DNA from 2 places in the Achromobacter seleniivolatilans genome. Region 1 is predicted to be linked to the other one. Evidence: predicted binding sites of a transcription regulator. Region 1 holds the regulator's gene; the other holds the start of a gene.
The links. The regulator FliA, encoded in region 1, starts transcription of late flagellar genes. The targets are predictions, from matches to a motif close to CTAAAGTTTNNNNNNNNNNNGCCGNTA.
Positions count from the first base shown of each region.

Region 2: a site for FliA is predicted at 1,578-1,604, ahead of RAS12_RS29430 (FlxA-like family protein). Genes of this name have one in related genera too.

Region 1 covers NZ_CP132976.1:2,206,503-2,209,912, reverse strand. Annotated here, with positions in the region: gene RAS12_RS09780 (methyltransferase regulatory domain-containing protein) at 1-1,355, opposite strand, end outside; gene RAS12_RS09775 (RNA polymerase sigma factor FliA) at 1,474-2,229, opposite strand; gene flhD (flagellar transcriptional regulator FlhD) at 2,661-2,984, shown strand; gene flhC (flagellar transcriptional regulator FlhC) at 3,017-3,410, shown strand, end outside.
Region 2 covers NZ_CP132976.1:6,499,376-6,502,785, forward strand. Annotated here, with positions in the region: gene RAS12_RS29425 (ABC transporter substrate-binding protein) at 1-983, opposite strand, end outside; gene RAS12_RS29430 (FlxA-like family protein) at 1,108-1,536, opposite strand; gene RAS12_RS29435 (solute carrier family 23 protein) at 1,676-3,013, shown strand; gene RAS12_RS29440 (methyl-accepting chemotaxis protein) at 3,062-3,410, opposite strand, start outside.

The sequences.
Region 1 (3,410 bases):
ACCTGCAGGTCGCCGCTATCGGCAGCTTGTAGCAGTGCCATGGCGCCGGGGATCAATTTGGGGGAGCTGGACAGATTCTTTTCATAAGGCAGGGGCTCCAATCGATACCAGAGGGAACCAATATTCAGCAAGGAGACCAGGTGGATCATCACAGTGACGGCCAACGTGTCTTCTGGTTGCTGAGGGGCCAGGGCCTTGGCGTCTTGCATCAGGTCCGCAAATGCAACACTTGCTGGCCATGCTTGGCGCAGCCGCTCAACGATAGCAATGAAGATTGCGTCGCGCGATCCGATGCCGCGACCGTTGTTGGCGCGGTATTGTCGAACACCATGTTCCTTATTGCCGTCCGCCGAATCATCGGGCTTCACTTGAAGACCAAAGTGCATGTCGGCAAAGCAGCCTGCTTCGGGTTGCGCGAGGATGCCTGGCTGACGCGAGGCGTGTGTCAGCAGGCTTTGGCGGAACTGGCGGCCAATGGCGAAATCCAAAAACTGCTCACGCAATTCGCGCGGTGCGTCTTGAGTCAGCGCCCCTACCTGTGCGGCCACGTTGTCGCCGAAGTTGGACGGTATCGACGATTCCGGCTGTGCATCACCAACATAGGCAAGTCCCGCCTCTTGTGCCGTCGCGAGAAATTCCACGAAGTAGCATGGAGAGTTGACCGCCTCCAGGTATTCGTGAAGCAGATAGTGATCCGATTGTTGGCGCAGATACTTCGCCGCAACCTGAAGACCCAATCGCATTGCGTTATCGGATGCCAGCCCCTGTTCCATTAACGTCAGTACGGCTTTTGCACGGCCCAGCTTTTCAGCAGGCGATGGCGTACCGAAGCTATTGAGTTGCATGGCATCGCGCAGCACGTCCAGAGCCTTCCAGCCTGGGTAGGTGTTGTAACTGATGCAGGCCACGCCATTGGGCGACAGGTTTTCCCTGCATATGCGCAGTATTGCCGCTTTGACCTCTACCGGCACCCAGCTGAATACGCCATGGCAAATGATGTAGTCGAATTGCCCGAAAGAGGCGTCGATATCGGTAATGCTGATGGCTCGCAGATCCAGATTGCGCACGCCCATTTTTTCGATAAGAGCCTGGCCTTCCGCGATTTGAATCGGAGACAGGTCGATGCCTACTACGTGAGCTTGTGGATTGGAAATGGCAAATGGCAGAAGATTGCCGCCGGCCGCGCATCCCAGTTCCAGTACGCGCGCTGTTGAAGGCGCCGGTACCTCCAGGCCATACAGGCGGGCGACAGATTGAAGGTGCGCAGGGGCCGTGTGTGCGAACGGATACGACGTGTAAGGCGTCTCGTCGTAAGAATCCGAAATTGCCTGATTCAGGGAGTCGTGAGCGGTCATTGCGTTTCCGTTTCGTATCGGTGGGGGCGTTCGGGCGTGGCCGCGAACAGAGAGTGGGGGCCAGGGGCCAGGCTGCGCAAAACGATGTCCGCGCTAACGTGCGGTACTTGCCGCACGCCTAAATAATCTGCGCGATCTGCCCTTCTTGGGGCAGTGCATGCCAAGCCTGGTCCTTCAGCTTGGCCCGAATCCGTGCTGTCGCCTGCGAACGCAGCTGGCACACACGGGCTTCAGTCACATTCATGATCGCGCCAATTTCTTTCAGATTCAGCCCTTGCTCGTAACACAGCGACAACAGCAGCTTTTCGCGATCCGGAAGTGTGTCGATAGCGTGTATCAATGCAAGGCGGAAATCGCCGGCCAGCAGCGAGTCCAGCGGATTGCCGCCGGCGGAGCCGTGGTTCAGCGTGGCGGACCAGTCTGATTGGCCGGATGCCGAATCAGGCTCGGTCGTGAAATCTTCGTAATGGACGATCTGCACGCCTTGGGCGTCGTGCAGTAACGATTGGTATTCGTTTAGCGGTATTTCAAGTTGTTGCGCGATTTCCGCTTCTGTAGGCGCACGCATCAGACGTTGTTCTAACTGCTGAATCGCCTGGTCAATCTTACGAGCCTTGGTGCGAACGCTGCGCGGCAACCAATCCTGGCCGCGGAGTTCGTCCAGCATCGCGCCACGGATACGGGTCGTGGCGTAGGTTTCAAATTGGGCGTCGGCGGTTTCCTGATAGCGCCTTACGGCGTCCAGCAGACCGATCATGCCGGCCTGTATCAGGTCGTCAAGCTCAACGCTGGCGGGAAGCCGGGCGAGCAATTGCAGGGCCAGCTTCCGCACTAGCGGGGCATATTCGACCAAGCTGTCTTCTGCGTGGGGCATTGCGGGAATGTCAGGCGGTGTCCATCGTGACGCGTCGTCGATTGTTGTCAATTTGCGACATTGTCGACAAACGCGCGGCTGCGCTAAAGCTACCAAGATTACGTGATCGGCAAGGTGACATTGTCGGGACAAGCCAATATTTCATTCCGTTAAGCACGCATTGTTTTGAATGCCTATTTGGCAAATTGCCTTCGATTGGTCCAGCGGTTTATATGTCAAGGTGTGTCTGTTTTCGTAAGTTGCGCAATATCAACAAAGATTTGTCATATAAGTCATAGAAAATGACATCACCTGTGGTAAATTTTACTTAAATTGCGAACAAATGATACATTTCGCATTAAAACAGGATGCAGCGGGCAGTCTGGAAACATTAGTTACAGGCGCCTTTGGTTTTCAAGCCCCTTGGGTGGGATAGGGATAGGGAGTAGGGCGTGCAACAAGTCGAAAATTCATTGCTGGCAGATATCCGCGAGGTAAATCTGTCATACCTGTTACTTGCGCAACGAATGTTGCGTGATGACTACGCTGCATCGATGTTCCGTTTGGGGTTCAGCAACGAAGTTGCTGACATTTTGATGCGTTTGTCGCCAGCACAGCTGGTCAAGCTGGCTAGCTCCAGTTCGCTGCTTTGCCGGTTCCGCTTTGACGATTACAGCCTGCTGTCTGCGTTGACCCATGATGTATTGGGTGGTGCGCTGCAACAAGCGCACGCAACGATCCTGCTGGCCAAGCAACCTGTAGAAGAACTGGCCTGACGGCCGCTCGATCCCCCACTCGGACACGTGTAATGGCCACCAAGAGCGTATCGCAGGAAGCGGATGACATCCTGCTCGCCAGCTCCATGATTACATTAGGAGCGCGGCTGCAAGTGTTAGAGGCTGAAACCAGTCTCAGTCACGACCGGCTGGCACGCCTGTACCGCGAAATACGCGGTTGCTCGCCACCCAAGGGCATGCTGCCTTTTTCGGTTGACTGGTTCATGACCTGGCTGCCGAATATCCATTCCTCGTTGTTTTATAACGTGTACTCATTTCTGAATACGCGGACGAGTAGTAAGGGTATACGCGCAATTATCGACGCCTATCGCCTGTATTTAGAAAATGCTGGTTTGGATGGTGTGGAAAATACCGAGCCCGTCCTGAGTTTTACGCGGGCCTGGATGCTGGTGCGCTTCTTCGATA
Region 2 (3,410 bases), 2.4 Mb from region 1:
CGGCTCTGCGACAGGTCGGCGTTGAATTGCACCTTGCTGCGCTTTGCGATTTCAGCCGGATCGGGATAGCCCGGCGGAATCTTGCCGGCCAGCGCCGTGTAGGGCAGCACGGGCAGACGCGATATTTTCGGTTCCAGCAGTAACTCCTGGCCGGCCTGGCTCAGCGTGAAAGCAATGAACTTCTTGCCTTCCTCGGTATTTTTCGCGCCCTCGATCAACGCAATGTTCGCCGGCACGATAGCGGTTTCAGAGGGGTAGACGAATTCCACCGGAAACTTGGAATACTTGCTGGACAGACCAAAGAAGTCGATGACCGGGCCCGCGCCAAACTGGCCATTGTTCACGCCGTCCGGTACGCCGAACGAGCGCTCTGTCACGGCGCTGCTGTTGCCCGACATGCGCAGCAGAGTGCGCCAGCCGTCATCCCAGCCTTCGCCTTGCAGAATGGTCTCTACCGTCAGGTGCATGGTGCCCGAACGGGAAGGCGACGTGATGCCCACGTGGCCGAACCATTGCGGTGCGAGCAAATCCTTCCACTCCACCGGGGCGGGTATCTTGTGCGCTGCGATATAGCGGGTGTTGTAGACAATGCCATACCCGGCCAATGCTTGGCCCAGGTACATGCCGCCCGGGTCATTGATGGGGTAATTGCCGATTTTGTCCGGCACGTCCTTGTTTGCTACATCGGATGACTTGGCCAGCAGCTTGTCGCGGCCCAGCACTTCAAAGGCGTCCGGCGCGCTGGCCCAGAACACTTCAGGCCGCTGGCCGGCGGGCGTCTCGCGCACATAGGCAATGCCAGAGACCGTGTTCTTGTTCAGGACTTCCAGCGTGATGCCCGGGTTGGCTTTTTCGAAGGCGGTCTTGTAGGCCTGGGTCAGGTCCTTGGGGAACGACGTAATCACCGTGACGGTGCCGGCAAGAGCCGGGGCCGCGCAAACGGCCAGCAACGCCCCTGCAAGGGCTGTGCGCATTGCATACATGGTTTGTCTCCGTAGTTTTAGATTTGTTCGGAGACAGTAAGGGCTGATCTGCTATGCGTCCAATCAGAAATTTTGATGCGCATCATCAGTGCGGGCGTCGTGAGCCGACGCCCGGTTGGGCGCTTTACGCCGTGGCGGACACGGTGCCGCCGCCTTGTGCGGCGGCCTTGGCCTGCTGGGCCATGACTTGGGCGATCTGCCCTTGAATCTGCATGGCCTGGGCATTGAGCGCCTTCAATTGCTGCGCCTTGATTTCAGGCGGCATTCCGCTGGCTTGGAGCTTGGCAATCTGGTCCATGACGCGCTTCAACTGCTTCTGCAACTCTTTGATCAGGCGGGTGAATTCGTCTTCGTTGTCTGTGCTTTCCGCCGCCTGGGCGCCACCGACTTTCATACTGCCCGCGTTGTTGACCCGGATTTTTCCGTCGGCAGTTACCGTGGTGGAGCTTTCGTTGGTCGCCGCCTTGGCTTCCTTGTTTGCCTGGATTCTTTCTGCCCACAAATCGGCAAGGCTGCCAATCCGGGACGTGCCGCTGATGGAATTGATGGCCATGATTGCTCCTGCTTCCTTGGTGGGCTTTCGGGTTTTCTCTAATACGGCAAGTTTGACTGGAAACTTAAACGTTGCCGCCCGTTCGCGGCCCCATTTACACTGGCGCCCGCTCATACCCAATACCTTCCCCGGGGAATCCATGTCCAATTCCTATTTTCCGCGCTGGCGCCTGGCGGATGACGCCGAGCCCGGCGTCATCATTGCGCCCGATGAACGGCTGTCCTGGCCCAAGAACGTCGCCATGGGCGCCCAACACGTGGTGGCGATGTTCGGTTCGACCGTGCTGGCCCCTTTGCTGATGGGCTTTGACCCCAACGTCGCCATCTTGATGTCGGGTATCGGCACCCTGATTTTCTTTCTGTTCGTCGGCGGCCGGGTGCCCAGTTATCTGGGGTCCAGCTTTGCCTTTATCGGCGGGGTAATTGCGGTCACCGGTTATGCAGGCGGCGGCGCCAACGCCAATATCGGCGTGGCGCTTGGGGCCATCATCGCCTGCGGCCTTGCGTATACGCTGATCGGCGTCATTGTCTGGATCGTCAATGCGCGTGCCGGCGGCGGCGCCAATTGGATCGATGCGCTGATGCCGCCTGTGGTGACGGGCGCGGTCGTGGCCGTGATCGGCCTGAATCTGGCGCCGATTGCCGCTAAAGGCGCGATGGGCTCGTCGGTTTTTGACAGCGTCATGGCGCTGGTCACGATCGTCTGCGTTGGCGGTATCGCGGTCTATACCAAGGGCATGGTGCAGCGCCTGCTGATCCTGGTCGGACTGATTCTGGCTTGCGTGGTGTACGCCATTCTTGCCAATGGCATGGGTCTGGGCAAGCCCATCGACTTCTCCGGCGTGGCCGCAGCCGCCTGGATCGGCCTGCCGCATTTTGCGGCGCCGGTCTTCAAGGCCGAGGCCATGGGGTTGATTGTGCCGGTCGCCATTATTCTGGTGGCCGAGAACCTGGGCCACGTGAAAGCCGTCAGCGCCATGACCGGCCAGGATCTGGACCGCTATTTGGGCCGCGCCTTTGTTGGCGACGGCGTGGCCACCATGGTCTCGGGCGCCGTGGGCGGCACGGGCGTCACCACCTATGCCGAGAACATCGGGGTGATGGCGGTTACGCGTATCTATTCGACGCTGGTGTTTGTCGTGGCCGCGCTGATCGCCATTGTGCTGGGTTTCTCGCCCAAGTTCGGCGCGCTGATCCAGACCATCCCTGGCCCTGTGCTGGGCGGTATGTCAGTCGTGGTGTTCGGGCTGATCGCCATCGCCGGCGCCCGGATCTGGGTGGTCAACCAAGTGGACTTCAGCGACAACCGCAACCTGATAGTGGCTGCGGTCACGCTGGTGTTGGGGGCGGGCGATTTCACCATCAAGCTGGGTGACTTCATGTTGGGCGGCATTGGTACCGCCACCTTCGGCGCCATCATCCTGTACGCGATCTTGCGCCGCCGCAAGCCCGCAACGGGTCCGGTATCCGGTCACTAATGTGATCAGGCGCGCGGGCGTGCAAGCCCGCGCGCAGCGGCCCGTGCATCAGGTGCGGGACAAACGGGTTGCCGGTTTGGCTCGTGATAGCTGGGCTGGCACGGCCTCAATCACCTGTCCCGACTGCGTTTTGAACACGGCGGTGGCCTCTGACAGGCGCCGCGCCTGTTCCTCCATCGCGGAGGCTGCGGCCGATGCCTCTTCGACCAGCGCAGCGTTCTGCTGGGTCACTTCATCCATCTGTGAGACTGCCAGGCTGACCTGGTCAATGCCGCTGGCCTGCTGGGTCGATGCGGCCGAGATTTCGCCCATGATGTCCGTCACACGCTGCACGGACGCCACGATCTCCTGCATGGTCTGGCCAGCGGCAGATACTTGCGCCGAGCCGGCCTTGACC